DNA from 4 places in the Streptomyces sp. NPDC048337 genome. Region 2 is predicted to be linked to each of the others. Evidence: riboswitches for the same ligand, from Rfam matches in the RefSeq annotation. Region 2 holds a riboswitch; each other region holds the start of a gene.
What was found. Region 2 has a riboswitch for cobalamin ahead of ACGFYU_RS24455 (energy-coupling factor ABC transporter permease). Riboswitches for the same ligand answer to the same signal wherever they lie in the genome.
Positions count from the first base shown of each region.

Region 1: linked by a shared signal. The riboswitch ahead of cobN (cobaltochelatase subunit CobN) and the one ahead of ACGFYU_RS24455 (energy-coupling factor ABC transporter permease) in region 2 are both predicted to bind cobalamin.
Region 3: linked by a shared signal. The riboswitch ahead of ACGFYU_RS25870 (ribonucleoside-diphosphate reductase subunit alpha) and the one ahead of ACGFYU_RS24455 (energy-coupling factor ABC transporter permease) in region 2 are both predicted to bind cobalamin.
Region 4: linked by a shared signal. The riboswitch ahead of metE (5-methyltetrahydropteroyltriglutamate--homocysteine S-methyltransferase) and the one ahead of ACGFYU_RS24455 (energy-coupling factor ABC transporter permease) in region 2 are both predicted to bind cobalamin.

Region 1 covers NZ_JBICYR010000008.1:4,942-9,621, forward strand. Annotated here, with positions in the region: gene cobN (cobaltochelatase subunit CobN) at 1-2,013, opposite strand, end outside; cobalamin riboswitch at 2,046-2,204, opposite strand; gene ACGFYU_RS15495 (cobalamin biosynthesis protein CobG) at 2,782-3,990, shown strand; gene ACGFYU_RS15500 (precorrin-8X methylmutase) at 3,987-4,634, shown strand; gene ACGFYU_RS15505 (precorrin-2 C(20)-methyltransferase) at 4,631-4,680, shown strand, end outside.
Region 2 covers NZ_JBICYR010000016.1:87,442-92,121, forward strand. Annotated here, with positions in the region: gene ACGFYU_RS24440 (hypothetical protein) at 1-91, opposite strand, end outside; gene ACGFYU_RS24445 (hypothetical protein) at 300-824, shown strand; gene ACGFYU_RS24450 (flavodoxin family protein) at 821-1,534, opposite strand; cobalamin riboswitch at 1,599-1,822, shown strand; gene ACGFYU_RS24455 (energy-coupling factor ABC transporter permease) at 1,852-2,532, shown strand; gene ACGFYU_RS24460 (energy-coupling factor ABC transporter substrate-binding protein) at 2,529-2,867, shown strand; gene cbiQ (cobalt ECF transporter T component CbiQ) at 2,870-3,619, shown strand; gene ACGFYU_RS24470 (ATP-binding cassette domain-containing protein) at 3,616-4,437, shown strand; gene ACGFYU_RS24475 (PadR family transcriptional regulator) at 4,478-4,680, shown strand, end outside.
Region 3 covers NZ_JBICYR010000018.1:3,629-8,308, reverse strand. Annotated here, with positions in the region: gene ACGFYU_RS25870 (ribonucleoside-diphosphate reductase subunit alpha) at 1-1,737, opposite strand, end outside; cobalamin riboswitch at 1,878-2,009, opposite strand; gene ACGFYU_RS25865 (GNAT family N-acetyltransferase) at 2,054-2,554, opposite strand; gene ACGFYU_RS25860 (Uma2 family endonuclease) at 2,633-3,217, shown strand; gene ACGFYU_RS25855 (CstA-like transporter-associated (seleno)protein) at 3,272-3,466, opposite strand; gene ACGFYU_RS25850 (carbon starvation CstA family protein) at 3,466-4,680, opposite strand, start outside.
Region 4 covers NZ_JBICYR010000005.1:165,676-170,355, reverse strand. Annotated here, with positions in the region: partial or broken gene metE (5-methyltetrahydropteroyltriglutamate--homocysteine S-methyltransferase) at 336-2,652, opposite strand; cobalamin riboswitch at 2,844-2,998, opposite strand; partial or broken gene ACGFYU_RS10850 (3-hydroxybutyryl-CoA dehydrogenase) at 3,080-3,945, opposite strand; gene aceB (malate synthase A) at 3,942-4,680, opposite strand, start outside.

The DNA.
Region 1 (4,680 bases), on a different contig from region 2:
CTGGGCGTCCTTGACCTCGCACAGCCAGCCGTCGACGTGGAGCAGGAAGTCGTCGAAGCCGTCATCGTCGGGGCGTTCGGCCAGGCCCAGGTCGTGGTCGAGCTTCGCGGCCTGGATCAGGGTCCAGATCTGGGCGCGGATGGCCGGGAGTTTGGCCGGGTCCATCGCGGAGATCTGGGCGTACTCGTCCAGGTGCTGTTCCAGGCGGGCGATGTCGCCGTAGGACTCGGCCCGGGCCATGGGGGGAACCAGGTGGTCGACCAGGGTGGCGTGCACGCGGCGCTTGGCCTGGGTGCCCTCGCCCGGGTCGTTGACGAGGAAGGGGTAGATGAGGGGGAGGTCGCCGAGTGCGGCGTCCGGGGCGCAGGCCGCGGACAGGCCGGCGTTCTTGCCCGGCAGCCACTCCAGGTTGCCGTGCTTGCCCAGGTGGATCATCGCGTCGGCGCCGAAACCGCCGTCCTCCGCGCGCGCCTGGATCCAGCGGTACGCGGCCAGGTAGTGGTGCGACGGCGGCAGGTCCGGGTCGTGGTAGATCGCGATCGGGTTCTCGCCGAAGCCGCGGGGCGGCTGGATGAGGATGAGGAGGTTCCCGCGGCGCAGGGCCGCCAGGACGATGTCGCCCTCGGGGTTTGATGAGTGGTCCACGAACATGGTGCCCGGGGCTTCGCCCCAGTGTTGCTCCACGCTCTCGCGGAGTTCGGCGGGGAGTTCGGCGAACCAGCGGCGGTAGTCGGCGGCCGGGATGCGGACCGGGTTGCGGGCCAGCTGCTCCTCGGTCAGCCAGTCCTGGTCGTGGCCTCCGGCCTCGATCAGGGCGCGGATCAGCTCGTCGCCGTCGCCTGAGACCAGGCCGGGGATGTCCGTGACGGGGCCGAAGTCGTAGCCCTCGGCGATGAGCGTGCGGAGCAGTTCCACCGCGCTGGCCGGGGTGTCGAGGCCGACCGCATTGCCGATACGGGAGTGCTTGGTGGGGTACGCGGAGAGGACGAGGGCGATTCGCTTGTCGCGGCGTTCGATGTGGCGCAGGCGGGCGTGGCGTACGGCGATACCGGCGACCCGGGCGGCCCGCTCGGGGTCGGCCACGTAGGCGGGCAGGCCGTCCTCGTCGAGCTCCTTGAAGGAGAACGGGACGGTGATCAGACGGCCGTCGAACTCGGGCACGGCGACCTGGGTGGCGGCGTCGAGGGGGGACAGGCCCTCGTCGTTCTCCTCCCAGGTGGAGCGGGAGCCGGTCAGGCAGAGGGCCTGGAGGATCGGCACGCCGAGCGCGGCGAGGGCGCCCGCGTCCCAGGACTCGTCGTCCCCGCCGGCGGAGGCGGTGGCGGGGCGGGTGCCGCCGGCCGCGAGGACGGTGGTGACGACGGCGTCGACCCCGTCGAGGGCGGCGAGCAGCTCCGGCTCCGGGGTGCGGAGGGAGGAGACGTAGAGGGGGAGCGCCTGCGCGCCCTTGGCCTCGATGGCCTCGGACAGGGCGTGCACGAAGGCGGTGTTGCCGCTCATCTGGTGCGCGCGGTAGTAGAGCACGGCGACGGTCGGGCTGCCGTCCGCCGGACGCGTGGTCCGCGCGGTGCGGTCCAGGGGGCCCCAGGTGGGGGCGGCGGCGGGGGGCTCGAAGCCGTGGCCGGTGAGGAGGACCGTGTCCGAGAGGAAGCGGGCCAGCTGGTCGAGGTTGGCGGGGCCGCCGTGCGCGAGGTAGCCGTGCGCCTCGGCGGCGATGCCGATGGGGACCGTGGAGGCCTCCATCAGCTGGGCGTCCGGGGCCTGTTCGCCGGTCAGGACCACGACCGGGCGGGTCTGGCCGGGGGCGAGGAGCAGGTCGAGGCCCTCCTGCCAGGCGCGGAGGCCGCCGAGGAGGCGTACGACGACCAGGTCGACTCCGTCGAGGAGGCCGGGGAGGTCGTCGAGGGGAAGGCGGGAGGGGTTCGCGAACCGGTACGGGACGGGGCCGTCCGCCGTGTTCGCCGCGCGGGCGCTGAGCAGATCGGTGTCGGACGTCGACAGCAGCAGGATCATGCGGCGGCAGGCCTTCCTCGGGGTTTCCGCGCCCCGGGCAGTGAGGACAGCGGGAGTTCCTGACTCACCCTTCGGCCGTTGGCTGCCGGGTTCACAGTGGCGGGACCGCGCCGGAATCGCACCGGGCTTCCTCCCATGTCGCCGTCCTCGGCGACGGCGGGCCGTGTGGTCCGCCGGAAGGTCATCTTAGGGGGCCTTTTCCCTGGCCGGGAGTGGGGGTGGTGGCGTCGGGGCGCTCGCGCTGGCGTGGGCGGGTGGGTTCCGGGTGCCGTTGCGCTCGCGCTGGCGTTGGCGGGTTGATGTCGGGTGCCGTTGCGCTCGCGCTGGCGTTGGCGGGTTGATGTCGGGTGCGGCTCCGTTGCCGGGGCTCTGCCCCGGGCCCCGCGCCTCAAACGCCGGCGGGGCTGGGTGTGGGTGGTGTGGCTGGGTGGGTGCGGCTTACGGATCGGGGCTCTGCCCCGGGCCCCGCGCCTCGAACGCCGGCGGGGCTGGGTGTGGGTGGTGTGGTTGGGTGGGTGCGGGTTGTGGGGCGGGGTTCTTGGGGCGGCCACCGGCCGGGTGGGCCGGGGTCGGGGCCGGGGTGGGGTGTCGTCCGGGGCGGGCTTCGATGTTCGGCGCCTGCTCCGCGTGTGAGGTGTCGGGCGGCGGCGTGCGCCGAATTCATCTCGTTTTAGCCCCGGACGACACCCCACCCCGGCCCCGACCCCGGCGGGCGGGGTGGTGACGGACACAGGTCGGGGGAGGGGAATCGTGGGTATGCTCGCCGCCATGCCCCAGCCCCCTTCCGCCGCATCGCGGGACGAACCCGTCATACGGGAGCGCGGTGACGCCTGCCCCGGAGCGCTGCGTCTGCACGCGGCCGACGACGGGTACCTGGCGCGGGTCCGGATCCCCGGCGGGCTGCTCGACGCCGCGCAGGCGGCCGCGCTCGCCGAGGCCGCCGACCGGTTCGGGGACGGGTATCTGGAGCTCACCTCGCGCGGGAACGTGCAGTTGCGCGGGCTCGCCGATGGTTGTGGCGGCGGGCTGGCCGAACTGCTCGGCGCGGTTGGGCTGCTGCCCTGGCCGAGCCATGAGCGGATTCGGAACATCGTCGCCGGTCCGATGGTCGATCCCGCCTCGGTGCGTGCGCTGGACGCGGCGCTCTGTGCCGAGCCGAAGGCCGCCGCCCTGTCCGGCCGGTTCCTGTTCGCCGTCGACGACGGGCGCGGGGACGTGGCCGCCCTCGACCCCGACGTCACCCTGCTCGCGCAGCCCGGCGGCCGGGTGCTGGTCCGGCTCGGCTCGGCGCCGGACGCCGTCGAGGTGGCCGCCGCCGACGCCGCGCGGGCCGGGCTGGAGGCCGCCCTCCACTTCCTCGACGCCGCGGCCGCCGCCGGGACGCGGGCCTGGCGGGTCGATGAGTTGCCCCATGAACACTCCCTGGAGGGGAGCGAGTTCGCCGATCGGCTCGTGGCGCGCGGCATGCGTGCGCGGTACGTCGCCGACGCGCCCCGCCCGTACGCGGATCCGCCCGCGGCCGGTGTGCACGGGGACGCGCTCTGTGTCCTCATCCCCCTCGGCCGGCTGAGCACCGCCCAGTGGCGGGAACTGCCCGGCGAGCTGCGGATCACGCCCTGGCGCAGCATCCTCGTCACCGACACCACCGCCCGCCCCGCCGGGCTCGTCACCTCGCCCGACAGCCCCTGGGAGTCCGTCACCGCCTGCACCGGCCGCCCCGGCTGCGCCAAGTCCCTCGCCGACGTACGCGCCGACGCCCGGGCCGTCGCCGAGCGGGCGCGGGGGCCGCTGCCGGTGCACTGGTCCGGCTGCGAACGCCGCTGCGGGCATCCGCGCGGCACCGCCTGGGTGGACCTGGTGGCCACGCCCGACGGGTACCGGCTCGGCGCGGACCCGGTGGCACGCCATGAACTCGCCGCGGCCCTCGCCGCCGCCCGCAACCAACCCCCCGTGTCCGAACCCGCAGTGAAGAAATGAGCGAGTACACCGTGTTTGAGTACGAGAAGGACGGCGCCGCGATCTACCGCCAGTCCTTTGCCACGATCCGCGCCGAGGCGGACCTCTCCGGGCTGCCCGCCTCCGTCGCGCACGTCGCGGTGCGCATGATTCACGCCTGCGGGATGACCGACCTGCCCAAGGACCTCGGCTACACCCCGGACGTCGTGCTGCGCGCCCGCGCCGCGCTGCACGCCGGTGCGCCGATCCTGTGCGACGTGCAGATGGTCGCCAGCGGGGTCACCCGCAAGCGGCTGCCCGCCGGCAACGACGTGATCTGTACTCTGTCCGACCCGGCCGTGCCGGAGCTCGCCGCGAAGATGGGCACCACGCGCAGTGCCGCCGCCCTCGAAGTGTGGCGTGACCGGGGCCTGTTGGAGGGCTCGGTGATCGCCGTCGGCAACGCGCCGACCGCGCTCTTCCGGCTGCTGGAGATGATCGAGGAGGGTGCGCCGCGCCCGGCCGCCGTCATCGGCGTCCCCGTCGGCTTCATCGGCGCCGCCGAGTCCAAGGACGCCCTCGCCGAACACCCCTCGGCCCTCGACCACTTGATCGTGCGGGGCCGCCGCGGCGGCAGCGCCATCGCGGCCGCCGCCGTCAACGCGATCGCGAGCGAGGAAGAATGAGCACCGGAAAGCTGTACGGGGTCGGGCTCGGGCCCGGCGACCCCTC
Region 2 (4,680 bases):
CGTACGGGAAGGCCGGCCCCCCGTACGGGAAGGCCGGCCCCCCGTTCGGCTGCCACGCCGGGCCGTAGGGGTTCTCTCCGCCGAAAGTCACGCCGGTTTCCTTCCTGGGTGCGGGACGCGTCGACACAGTCAACTGCCAACGGGGCCTTCGCACATGGGGTTGCGCACACCTGCCCGGCACTCGCCCCGGGTCGGCGGCGCCGCGATACCGGGGGCCGGGGGGTGCAACCGACGAGGGGTGCCCGATATCTCTATAATTGACCCATTTGTCCCCGCCTCTTCAGAATCGAGGGGACGTCATGATCCATCCGCGCCTGCACCGGCTCACCGCCGTGACCTCCGGGGTGCTGCTCGCCGCCGGGCTCTCCCTCGTAGCTCCGGCCTCGGCCACGACGGCCGCCGCCGGTCGCGCACCGGCCCAGACCCAGACGCCGCTCGTCGTCAATGCCCGCTGGGGCGGGCACCCCACCTACGACCGGCTCGTCATCGACCTCAAGGGGGGCCTCCCCTCGGTCACCGTCACTCCCGTCTCCCACCTGGTCTACGACGGGTCCGGCAAGCCCGTCCCGCTGGCCGGGAAGTTCTTCCTGCAGATCCGGCTGAACCCCGCCGCCGCGCACGACGACGCGGGGCACAGCGTCTACAAGGGGCCCAAGCTCCAGAAGATCTTCCTCCCCCAGCTCAAGGGCCTCGCCCTGACCGGCGACTTCGAGGGGTACGTCACCTTCGGCGCCGCCTTCGCCACGAATCCGTACTACCGCACCTTCACGCTGCACTCGCCCGACCGGTTCGTCGTGGACTTCGCGCACACCAACCGGTGCTAGCGGTGCTCGGGATTGGGGAAGTCGAAACGGCAGCCGGCGTCCCACAGTGAGCGCTGGTTGCCGTGCGCCGGAATCCCGCCCGCCCGCTTGAGGAGGGCGGCCAGGTGCATCAGGTTCCAGGACATGAAGGTGGTGTTCCGGTTGGTGAAGTCGTTCTCGGGGCCGCCCGAGCCCGGGTCGAGGTAGGAGGGCCCGGGTCCGGCCTCGCCGATCCAGCCCGCGTCGGCCTGCGGCGGGATCGCGTAGCCGAGGTGCTGGAGGCTGTAGAGGATGTTCATGGCGCAGTGTTTGACGCCGTCCTCGTTGCCGGTGATCAGCGCACCGCCGACGCGTCCGTAATAGGCGTACTGGCCCTGCTCGTTCAGGAGCGAGGAGCAGGCGTAGAGCCGCTCGATGACCTGCTTCATCACCGAGCTGTTGTCGCCCAGCCAGATCGGGCCGCACAGCACGAGGATGTCGGCGTCCATGATCTGGCTGTAGAGCACCGGCCACTGGTCGCTCTCCCAGCCGTGGTCGGTCATGTCCGGCCAGACGCCCGTCGCGATGTCGTGGTCGACGGCCCGGATGAGCGAGGTCCGGACGCCGGCCGACTCCATGACGGCGCGGCTCTTGTCGATCAGGCCCTCGGTGTTGCTGGTCTCGGGCGAGCGCTTGAGCGTGCAGTTCACGTAGACGGCGGTCAGGTCCGGGTACGAGTAGTCGGCTGCCACCCCTTCACACTGGGCGGATCGGGCCGGCGCCGCCACCGGAGCGCACCCATCCGGGACATCCGGGATAGGGTCAGTGGGCCTTGGTGTTCGGGAAACCGGTGGGAAACCGGTGCGGCCCTCGCCACTGTGATCGGGAAGTCCGGCTCCACTCTCCCCCAGACTCCGTCCGGGAGGTGCCCCCAGCGGGAAGCCACTGGGCCCGCGCGGGAGACCGCACGGCCCGGGAAGGCGGAGCCCGGGCATCAGTACCCGTGAGCCAGGAGACCGGCCGGGGCGCGCTGTCCATCCACGAGGTGCTGGAGAGGTCTTCCCCACACATGCACATAGCCGAGGGCTTCCTGCCCCCCTTGCACGCGGTCGCCTGGGGCGCCGCGTCCGCCCCCTTCGTCGTACACGGTGTCCGCGCCCTGAGCCGCGAGGTGAAGGCCAATCCGGAGAGCACCCTGCTGCTCGGGGCGTCCGGAGCGTTCACCTTCGTCCTGTCCGCGCTGAAGATCCCCTCCGTGACGGGCAGTTGCTCGCACCCGACCGGCACCGGGCTCGGGGCCATCCTCTTCCGGCCACCGATCATGGCCGTGCTCGGCACGATCACCCTGCTCTTCCAGGCGCTGCTGCTGGCGCACGGCGGGCTGACCACCCTCGGCGCCAACGTCTTCTCCATGGCGATCGCCGGGCCGTGGGCGGGGTACGGCGTCTACCGGCTGCTGCGCGGCCTCGACGTGCCGCTGATGGTGACCGTGTTCTTCGGCGCCTTCTTCGCCGACCTGGTCACCTACTGCGTGACCTCGGTGCAGCTGGCGCTCGCCTTCCCGGACCCGGTGACGGGCTTCCTCGGCGCGCTCGGGAAGTTCGGCGGGATCTTCGCGGTCACCCAGCTCCCGCTCGCGGTGAGCGAGGGCCTGCTGACCGTGCTCGTGATGCGGCTGCTGATGCGGTCCAGCCGGTCGGACCTGGTCCGCCTCGGCGTCGCGAAGCTGAAGGAGGCGACGGCCCGATGAGCCGGAACGCGAAGATCAACACCCTGCTGCTGTTCCTGGTGGCGGCGCTGGCCGTACTCCCGCTCGCGCTGGGGCTCGGCGACGACAAGGAGGAGCCGTTCGCGGGCGCCGACGCGCAGGCGGAGGCGGCCATCACCGAGCTGAAGCCGGACTACGAGCCGTGGTTCTCGCCGCTGTACGAACCCCCGTCCGGGGAGATCGAGTCGGCGCTGTTCGCCCTCCAGGCGGCCCTGGGCGCGGGCGTGCTCGCGTACTACTTCGGCGTCCGCAAGGGCCGCCGCCAGGGGGCGGCGGCAGCGGAGGCCGCCTCGTCCGCGCCCGCCCCGGAGGCGTAGGGGTGCTGCCGATCGACGCGGCCGCGCACGGCAGCCGCTGGCGGCACCGGCACCCGCTGGAGAAGGCCCTGCTGGGGATCGGGCTGACGGTCACGGCGGTGTGCCTGCCGCCGTGGCCCGGCGGGCCGGTGGTCGCCGCCGCCACGCTCGCCGTGCTGCTCGGCCCCGCCGGGGTCACGGGGCGGCAGCTGTGGCGGGCCTTCCGGATCCCGCTCGGCTTCTGCTTCACGGGGGCGCTGCCGCTGCTGTTCGCCGTGGGCGGGCCCGACGGGCTCGTCGCACTGGCCCCCGACGGCCCCCGGCAGGCGGTGGAGCTGCTGCTGCGCACCTCCGCGGCCTCGCTCGGCGTGCTGCTGTTCGCTTTCACCACCCCGGTCTCCGACGTGCTGCCGCGGCTGGTCCGGGCGGGGGTGCCGGCCCCGGTGGTCGACGTGGCCCTGGTCATGTACCGCATCGGGTTCCTGCTGCTGGACTCCCTCGCCCGCGTCCGCCAGGCGCAGGCGGCCCGGCTGGGCACCACCGGCCGGGCGGCGGCGTGGCGTTCGCTGGCCGGGCTCGCGGCGACCTCTTTCGTACGGGCCTTCGACCGCGCGGCTCGGCTCCAGTCGGGCCTGGCCGGGCGCGGCTACGACGGCGCGCTGCGGGTGCTCGTACCGGAGTCCGCGCTGTCCTGGCGGTTCCTGGCCGCGTCGGCGGCGCTTCTGGCGGCCCTGGTGGCCGTGACCCTCGTACTGAAGGAGCTGTACCTGTGAGGCCGTTGGTGGAACTGGTGGGCGCGGGCTACGCGTACGAGGACGGGCCCGCCGTGCTGTCCGGGGTGGACTTCGGGATCGCCGAGGGCCGCGCGCTGGTGCTGCTGGGCCGCAACGGCAGCGGCAAGACCACCCTGATGCGGCTGCTGAGCGGGGGCCTGCGGCCGGGCTCGGGCGCGCTGCACCTCGACGGCGCGGCGGTGGCCCACGACCGGGCCGGCCTGACCCGGCTGCGGACCGCGGTCCAGCTGGTGGTCCAGGACCCGGACGACCAGCTGTTCGCGGCCTCGGTGGAGCAGGACGTGTCCTTCGGGCCGATGAACCTGGGCCTGCCGTTGCCGGAGGTCCACGAGCGCGTCGAGTCGGCCCTGGCCGCGCTGGACATCACGGCGCTGCGGGACCGGCCGACGCACCTGCTCTCCTACGGGCAGCGCAAGCGGGCGGCGATCGCGGGGGCGGTGGCGATGGCTCCGCGGGTGCTGATCCTGGACGAGCCGACGGCGGGGCTGGATCCGGACGGGCAGGAGCGGCTGCTGGACGCCCTCTCGGGCCTGCGTTCGGCGGGCACCACGGTGGTCATGGCCACCCACGACGTGGAGCTGGCGGTCCGCTGGGCCGACGACGCGGCGGTCCTCACCCCGGGCGGGATCCGCACGGGCCCGGCCGAGGTCCTCCTCTCGGACCCGGCCCTCCTGGCCGAGGCGGGCCTCCGCCAGGCCTGGTCCCCGGCGGTGACGGCCTTCCTCCGTACCCACGGCTTCCTCGCCGCCGACGCCCCCGGCCCCCGCCTCCCGGAATCCCTGTCCACGTGGCGCTGACCGTCCCGTCCGCGGGGCCGGACAAACCTAGGATGGCGGCATGTCGCTGCCCCACGCCATCCTCACCGCCCTGCTCGAGAAGCCCTCGTCCGGGCTGGAGCTGACCCGGCGGTTCGACAAGTCGATCGGATACTTCTGGTCCGCGACGCACCAGCAGATCTACCGCGAGCTGGGACGGCTGGAGGAGTCCGGGCTGATCCGGGCGCTGCCCAGCGAGGTGCCCGTGCGCGGGCAGAAGAAGGA
Region 3 (4,680 bases), on a different contig from region 2:
GTCGGGGTGCAGTACGCCCTGGGCGGTGCGGGTCTCGGCCCAGGCCGGGAGCGGGCCGCCGCGCTCGGCGAGGTCGCAGGAGGCCTCGTACGCGGCCAGCATGATCCGCTCGGAGATCTTCGTCGACAGGGCCTTCGCCTCGGGGGAGTCGAAGGGGAGCCGCAGCTTGAAGAAGACGTCCTGGAGGCCCATCGCGCCCAGGCCCACCGGACGCCACTTGGCGTTGGAGCGGCCGGCCTGCTCGGTCGGGTAGAAGTTGATGTCCACGACGCGGTCGAGGAAGGTGACCGCCGTGCGGACGGTCTCGTCCAGGCGCTCCCAGTCCAGCTCCCCGTCGGCCACGAAGGCGCCCAGGTTGACCGAGCCGAGGTTGCAGACGGCGGTCTCGCCGTCGTTGGTGACCTCGATGATCTCGGTGCAGAGGTTGGAGGAGTGGACCACCGTGCCGGGCAGCGCGGTCTGGTTCGCGGTCCGGTTGGAGGCGTCCTTGAAGGTCATCCAGCCCTGGCCGGTCTGCGCGAGGGTGCGCATCATGCGGCCGTACAGGTCGCGGGCCGGCATGGTCTTCTTCGCGAGCCCGGCCGCCTCGGCCTTGACGTAGGCGGCGTCGAAGTCCGCGCCGTACAGGTCGACCAGCTCGGGGACGTCGGCCGGGGAGAACAGCGACCAGTCGGCGTCGGCGTTCACGCGGCGCATGAACTCGTCCGGGATCCAGTGGGCGAGGTTCAGGTTGTGCGTGCGGCGCTGGTCCTCGCCGGTGTTGTCGCGGAGCTCCAGGAACTCCTCGATGTCCGCGTGCCAGGTCTCCAGGTAGACGGCGGCGGCGCCCTTGCGGCGGCCGCCCTGGTTCACGGCGGCGACGGAGGCGTCGAGGGTCTTCAGGAACGGCACGATGCCGTTGGAGTGGCCGTTCGTACCGCGGATCAGCGAACCGCGGGCGCGGATGCGGGAGTACGAGAGGCCGATGCCGCCGGCGTGCTTGGAGAGGCGGGCGACCTGGTGGTAGCGGTCGTAGATCGAGTCGAGCTCGTCCAGCGGGGAGTCCAGCAGGTAGCAGGAGGACATCTGCGGGTGCCGGGTGCCGGAGTTGAAGAGCGTGGGGGAGGACGGCAGGTAGTCGAGGCGGCTCATCAGCCGGTAGAGGGAGGCGACTTCCTCGACGGCGCGCACGCTCTCGTCCTCCGCGAGGCCGCAGGCCACGCGCAGCATGAAGTACTGCGGGGTCTCGATGACCTGGCGGGTGATCGGGTGGCGCAGCAGGTAGCGGCTGTGCAGGGTGCGCAGGCCGAAGAAGCCGAAGCGGTCGTCGGCGCCCTCGGCGAGGGTGTGCTCCACCAGCGCGTCGAGGCGGCTCGCGTGGATCCGTACGAACTCGGCCGTGCGGTCGGCGATGAGGCCCTCGCGGTGGCCGACCTCGACGGAGGTGGAGAAGGAGGTGGCACCCTGGCCCGCGGCCTCGTCGGCCACGGCCAGCGTCAGCAGCCGGGCGGCGAGCTTGGAGTACGCCGGGTCCTCGGAGATCAGGCCGGCGGCGGACTCGGTGGCCAGCCCGCGCAGTTCGGCCTCGTCGGCGGCGGAGCTGCGGCCGCGCAGCGCGGCGGCGGCCACCCGGCCGGGGTCGGTGTCGGGGAGGTCGGCCGTCAGCTCGGTGAGGGTACGCAGCAGCGTGGCCCCCGGGCCCTCGGTGTTGTCGCCAGAAGTGGACTCGGCGCGCGGTGCGGAAGGCGCGATGGTCACGGCGGGAGCTCTCCCTCGCTCGGCCCGGCGTCGGTGGGCAGGGCACGGGGAGGCGCATGCGGGCGTGGCAGGTACGCGTACACCGCATGGCGTCCACCGGCCCAACCGCGAGGCCCGGACGTATCGGCACCCGGTTCGGTCGAGCCGGGCGCACCGTCGGCAGGTCTTCGGACTTGCGAGTACACCGATGGGTGTACTTCATACCGTTGCGGGACAGTTCCGGATTCACACCGGATTCCCCTGCGGCGACAGCGAGCATGAGCATACATGTGGGGGCCGCCTCGTGTGTGACCCCCTAGATGTTGTGTCGCCGCGGCTACAGTTCGAGACCGTACGTAAGCAGAGTGAGGCCGGGGAAGGGCTCCCAGTCCCGCGCGGGGGTCCGTACGAAGCCGAGGCGTTCGTAGATCCGGTGGGCGGCCGGCATGTCGTCCGACGTGGACAGCACGAGGTGCCGTACGCCGTCGAGGGCCCGGGCGCGGTCGATGCAGGCCCGCACGAGCGCCTCGCCGGCCCCCTGCCCGCGGCCCTCCCGGGCGACGGCCAGCATCCGGAACTCCGCCTCTCCCTCCCCGGCGATGTCGCAGTACGCGCTGCCTGGCGGGGCGAAGGCCACACCGCCGAGCAGCCGGCCGTCGCTGCGCGCGGCGACGAGTATCTCGCTGTGGGCGGCCCGCCCGGCCACGTCCCGCAGCCGGGCGAGGTACGGGTCCTCCTCGCCGTAGGTGAGCAGCCCGTCCCCGAGGTAGGCCCGCGCGGTGATCTCCCCGAGCTCCTCGTATTCCTCCGGCAGCGCTTCCCTGATCACGATGTCCATGCGGTCGAGTGTGCCGGACGCCTGTCGGTGCCCGGCGCTATCGTCGGAGACAGCACCGTCGAGGAAGGCGAGCGAGGCATGAGCGTCATGACCGAACGTCCCCACCTGTCGACCGAGTCCTTCGAGCACCTGGCCCGCATAGCCGCCCGCGAGGAAGAGGGGCTGCGACTGGAATTCATCGGTGGGGTGCTGAGGAGCAAGGCCATGCCAGACGGGGACCACGGGCGGATCATCGTGTGGCTGTCCCGGATCTGTATGCAGCACCACCCGGACTTCTGGCTGCACCAAGGGCAGGGGATCAAGGCGGAACAGTACCGGGAGGGCCGCGCGATTCCGGACGGGGTTCTGGCGCACGAGGACGCGTTCGTCGGGCAGGGTGACTGGGCGGAACCGGGCCCGATCCTGATGGCCGTCGAGGTGACCTCGTGGGACTCCGACACCGAGCAGCGTGACCGGGTCGAGAAGCCGCGCGCTTATGCGGAGACCGGCATCCCCGTCTACCTGCTCATCGACCGGCTCAAGTGCCAGGTGCTCGTCCACAGCGACCCGGACGGCGGCCGCTACGAGACCGTGCGCACCGTTCCCTTCGGCAGGGAGGTCAAGCTTCCCGACCCCGTCGGCATCACCCTCCAGACCGAGCGCCTCAAGGACTGGGTGCGCTGACCCCGCACGCGCCGAAGGGCCCCGCCGGGGAACGGCGGGGCCCTTCGTACGTGTTCAGCAGCAGCGGAAGCCCTCGCGGGGGTCCGCCTCGCGCGAGTCCGTGCGGGCCCGTTCGAAGGCGCGCCGGGTCAGGACCTCGGCGGCCGGGTCGTGGGAGCGGGCGTGGGCGACGTAGCGGTCGTACGCCGCCTCGCCCGAGAACTCCCGTACGTAGTACCGGGCCCGCGCCAGCGCGCTGCGCACGCTCATCAGGCCACCGGCTCCTTCGGGCGCCCGCCGCCCGAGTCGAGGCCCGCCGTGGCGAGCTCCGCCCGCTCCTCGGCGGTCGGGATCAGCCCGGCCGGGGCGATGATCTTCGACTCGGTCCACGGGACCTCGGAGAGCTTCACGGACTCGGGGCTGCTGATGGCCTTGAAGCAGGTCCGGGCCGCGTCCGCCAGCACGATGATGATCAGGAGCGCGAACAGCGCGGACAGCGCGCCGTCCACCGTGGCGTTGGTGACCACGGTGTGCATGTCGTCCATGTTCTTCGCGGGCGGCAGCACCTTCCCCGCGTCGATCCCGCTCTGGTACTTGTCGCGCTGGGCGAAGAAGCCGACCTTCACGTCCTCCGAGAAGATCTTCTGGTAGCTCGCGGTGAGCGTGACGGCCACGTCCCACGCCAGCGGAACGCCCGTCACCCAGGCCCACTTCAGCCGGCCGGACTTGACCAGCAGCGTGGTGCAGACGGCCAGGGCCACGGCCGCGAGCAGCTGGTTCGCGATGCCGAACAGCGGGAAGAGCTGGTTGATGCCGCCCAGCGGGTCCTTGATGCCGACCCACAGGAAGTAGCCCCAGCCGCCGACGACGATGGCGCTCGCCAGCCAGACGCCCGGCTTCCAGCTGACGTTCTTGAAGGACTTGTGCACGTTGCCGAGGGTGTCCTGGAGCATGAACCGCCCGACGCGGGTGCCCGCGTCGACCGTCGTCAGGATGAACAGCGCCTCGAACATGATGGCGAAGTGGTACCAGAAGGCCTTCATGCCGGCGCCGCCGATGACGGCCGAGAAGATCTCCGACATTCCGAGTGCGAAGGTCGGCGCGCCGCCCGTACGGGACAGCAGGCTGGCCTCCTCGACGTCCTTGGCGGCCTGCGCGAGGGCGTCCGGGGTGATGGCGAAGCCGAAGTTGGTCACCGCCGCGGAAGCCGTCTCGACCGTGGTGCCGATGACCCCGCCGGGGGAGTTCACGGCGAAGAAGAGCCCGGGCTCGATGATGGTGGCCGCGATCATCGCCATGATGGCGACGAAGGACTCGGTGAGCATGGCGCCGTAGCCGATGACCCGGACCTGGGTCTCCTTCTGGATCATCTTCGGGGTGGTGCCCGAGGAGACCAGCGAGTGGAAGCCGGACAGGGCGCCGCACGCGATGGTGATGAAGACGAACGGGAACATCGAGCCGGCGAAGACCGGGCCGTCGCCGCG
Region 4 (4,680 bases), on a different contig from region 2:
TCCCGTGTCGTTCTGCCCGGGTCAGCCGAGCAGTGCCATGGGCCGCCGCGCGGCCGGGAATCCGTAACCGCCCTGGCCGGGGGCTGGGCATGGCCGATGCCCGAGGCGCGGCGTGGAGGCCGGTGCCCGCTCGGGAGCCGGCCGTGCGTCCCTCCTGGATCGCAGGCCCCGTGTGGCGCACAGGACGCACACACGGGGCCGGGAACCGATCGGCTTCGGTGCCGCGGACGTGCTCCCGCCCGCCGGCGGCTCCCGGACCCCGCCGGTCCCGCGCGGAGCGGTGGCCCGGCCGGCGGGCGTACACCGAGGGCTCGGCCGCCTCCGCGGGGGCCGGTTCAGCCGGAGGTCAGCTCCGACCGGACCGTGTGGGCCGCGGCGACCAGGTGCTCCAGGGAGGCCCGGGTCTCGGGCCAGCCGCGGGTCTTCAGGCCGCAGTCGGGATTGACCCACAGCCGCTCGGCCGGGATCGCCTCAAGCCCCTTGCGCAGCAGGGCCGCCGCCTCGTCGGCCGAGGGGACGCGCGGCGAGTGGATGTCCCATACGCCGGGGCCGACCTCGCGCGGGTAGCCCGCGCCCGCGAGTTCGTCCGCCACCTGCATGTGGGAGCGGGCGGCCTCCAGGCTGATGACGTCGGCGTCGAGGTCGTCGATGGCCCGCAGGATGTCGCCGAACTCGGCGTAGCACATGTGGGTGTGGATCTGGGTCTCCGGCCGGACCCCGCTCGTGGTGAGCCGGAACGACTCGGTGGCCCAGGCCAGGTACTCCGTGTGCCCGTCGGCCCGCAGCGGCAGCGTCTCGCGCAGGGCGGGCTCGTCCACCTGGATCACCGAAGTCCCCGCCGCTTCCAGGTCGTTCACCTCGTCCCGCAGGGCCAGCGCGATCTGGCGCGCGGTGTCGCCGAGCGGCTGGTCGTCGCGTACGAAGGACCAGGCGAGCATGGTGACCGGGCCGGTCAGCATCCCCTTGACGGGACGGCCCGTCTGCGCCTGGGCGTACGAGGTCCAGCGGACGGTCATCGGGTCGGGCCGGGAGATGTCGCCGGCGAGGACCGGCGGGCGGACGTAGCGCGTCCCGTACGACTGGACCCAGCCGTGCTGGGTCGCCAGGTAGCCGGTGAGCTGCTCGGCGAAGTACTGGACCATGTCGTTGCGTTCGGGCTCCCCGTGCACGAGGACGTCGATGCCGGCCTTCTCCTGGAAGGCGAGGACCTCGCGGATCTCAGCCTTGATGCGCTCCTCGTAGCCGTCCCTGTCGATGCGGCCGGCGCGCAGGTCGGCGCGGGCGGTGCGCAGGTCCGGGGTCTGCGGGAAGGAGCCGATCGTGGTGGTGGGCAGCGGAGGCAGGCGCAGATGGGCCCGCTGGGCGGTGGCCCGGTCGGCGTAGGGCTGCGGACGGCGGGCATCGGCCGCGGTGGTCGCGTCGGCGCGGGCCCGTACGGCGGGATCGCGGGTGATCGCCGAGCTGGCGCGGGAGGCCAGGTCGGCCCGGTTGGCGGCGAGTTCGGCCGCGATGGCGTCGGTGCCCTGGGCCAGGCCGCGGGCCAGCGTGGTGATCTCGGCGGTCTTCTGCCGGGCGAAGGCCAGCCAGCGGCGGACCTGCGGGTCGATGTCGCGTTCGGCGGCGGCGTCCAGTGGGACGTGCAGCAGGGAGCAGGACGCGGCCACGTCGACCCGGTCGGCGAGGCCCAGCAGCGTGCCCAGCGTGGCGAGGGACTTCGCGTAATCGTTGATCCAGATGTTGCGGCCGTTGACCACGCCCGCGACCAGGCGCTTGCCGGGCAGGCCGCCCGCGGCTGCGAGATCGGCGAGGTTGCCGGCGGCCCGCTCGGTGAAGTCCAGGGCCAGGCCCTCGACGGGCGCCTTGGCGAGCACCGGCAGGGCCTCGCCCAGCCGGTCGAAGTAGGAGGCGACCAGCAGCTTGGGCCGGTCGGTGAGCGCGCCGAGCTCGCGGTAGGCGCGGGCCGCGGCGCCCAGGTCGGCCGGGGTCCGGTCCTGGACGAGGGCGGGCTCGTCCAGTTGCACCCACTCGGCGCCGGCGGCCCGCAGGTCGGAGAGGACCCGCGCGTAGACGGGCAGCAGCCGGTCGAGCAGGGTCAGCGGCTGGAAGCCGGGGGCGACGCCCGGGGCCGGCTTGGCCAGCAGCAGGTAGGTGATCGGGCCGACGAGCACGGGCCGGGCGGTCAGCCCGAGGGCCAGGGCCTCGCGCAGCTCCGCGACCTGCTTGGCGGAGTCGGCGGTGAAGGCGGTGTCGGGGCCGAGTTCGGGGACCAGATAGTGGTAGTTGGTGTCGAACCACTTGGTCATCTCCAGCGGAGCCACGTCCTGGGTGCCGCGGGCCATCGCGAAGTAGCCGTCGAGGGCGTCGGAGGCGAGCGCCGCCCGGTGTCGGGCGGGGACGGCGCCGACCATCACGCTGGTGTCCAGTACGTGGTCGTAGTACGAGAAGTCGCCGGTCGGCACCTCCGTGATGCCGGCCTCGGCGAGCTGGCGCCAGTTCGAGCGGCGCAGGTCCGGCGGTGCGGTGGAGGGCCTCGGCGGTGACGCGGCCCTTCCAGTAGCCCTCGACGGCCTTCTTCAGTTCGCGGTTCTGCCCCTGCCGCGGGTAGCCGTACACGGTGGGCTGTACTGCCGCGGCTGCGGACTTGTCTGTCACGGAACTCTCCTTCGCGAGCGTGTCTCCATGGACCCGGTGAGGGCCGAGGGCGCGAAGGGGTGCCGGAACGGGCGGACCGCCGGATCGCGTACGCCTGGGTACGCGACGGGAGATCCGCCCGATGTGCACGCCGACCCGCCCACGAGGTCACCGGGAAACCGTGCGCGGTCGTTCGCGCACGGGCAACGGGCAGGTCTTCGGACTCGCGGGCACACCGACCTCTTCACGAGGCGGCACCTACTGGCCGTCGCTTCCCAGGACCGGTTCCGGTCCCAGTGCGTATGACGGCGGTCGTTCCCACTCACCGCTGCGGGGCAGTCCCGGATTCCCACCGGGTTCCCTCTTACGACGCGTCCCGCCATGGGGGTCCCCCCAAGCCGTTCAGGCCATGGGGGAGGACGGGGGCGAACCAGCTGCGTTCGCAAGCCTACCCGGTGTAGGTGTGGAATCCACGACCCGATTTCCGGCCCAACAATCCCGCCTGCACCATCCGTTGGAGCAGCGGCGGCGGGGCGTACAGCGGCTCCTTGAACTCCTCGTACATCGAGTCGGCGATGGCGGCGACGGTGTCCAGACCGATCAGGTCGGCGAGTTTGAGCGGGCCCATGGGGTGGGCGCAGCCCAGTTCCATGCCCGCGTCGATGTCGGCGGGCGTGGCGTATCCGGATTCGGCCATGCGCACGGCCGAGAGCAGATAGGGGACGAGGAGGCTGTTTACGACGAAGCCGGCCCGGTCCGTGGAGTGGATGGCGTTCTTGCCCAGAGTGTCGCGGGCGAAGGACTCCACCGTGCGCACGGTCTCCGTGGAGGTGTGCAGGGAGGAGACGATCTCCACCAGGGGCAGGACGGGAACGGGGTTGAAGAAGTGCAGGCCCACGACCCGGTCGGCGCGCCCCGTGGCCATGCCCAGGCGCATGATCGGGATGGCGGAGGTGTTGGACGCGAGGACGGCCTCCGGGTCTTCGACGATCTTGTCGAGCGCGGTGAACAGCTCCGTCTTGACCTCGGCGCCCTCGGTGACGGCCTCGATGACGAGACGGCGGTCCGCGAGCTCGTCGAGGTCGGCCGTGAAGACGAGGCGGGCGAGGGCGTGCTCGGCGGAGAGACGGTCGAGTTTCCCGCGCTGGACAGCCCGTTCCAGGGAGACCGCGACGCGTTCGCGGCCGCCCGGGCGGCGGTGGCGTCGGCCTCGCAGACGAGGGTGTCGAGCCCGGCGAGGGCGCACACCTCGGCGATGCCGGCGCCCATCAGGCCGCCACCGACGACTCCGACCCGGCTGAGGGGGCTGGTCATGAGCGTGCCTCCGTACGGCGGACGAGGTGGCGGGCGTAGGCCCCGGGGGTGAAGAAGGGCGGCAGGGTGGGACCGAGGGCGGTCTCCTCCAGGATCCGGCGGGCCGCGGCCACCTCGGCGCCGGGCTGTTCCGCGGCGAGCGCCGCGCACTCGGAGTCGAGCAGGCCGAGGACCTCCTCGCGGGTGACGGCGCGATGGCGCAGCCACTGCCAGAGCTGCACCCGGGCGATCTCGGCGGTGGCCGCGTCCTCCATCAGCCCGTACAGGGCGACCGCTCCGCGCCCGCGCAGCCAGGCGTCGAAGTACCGCAGCGCGACGGCGACGTTGGCGCGCACGCCGTCCGGGGTCGGCGAGCCGCCGACCCGGCGCACCGAGAGCAGGTCGCAGGCCCGGACGGCGACGTCGCCGCGGGTGCGGTCCAGCTGGTGCGGCCGGTCGCCGAGGACCGCGTCGAAGGCGTCCCGGCAGACCGGGACCAGGCCCGGGTGGGCCACCCAGGAGCCGTCGAAGCCGTCCTCGGCCTCCCGCTCCTTGTCCAGCCGGACCCTGGCCAGCGCGGCCTCGTGGGCGGCCGGGTCCTTGCCGGGGACGTGGGCGGCCATGCCGCCGATGGCGTGGGCGCCGCGCTTGTGGCAGGTGCGGACGAGGAGTTCGGTGTACGCCCGCATGAACGGGGCGGTCATGGTGACCCGGTCCCGGTCGGGGAGGAGGAAGTCGGTGCGGTGCGCGAAGGTC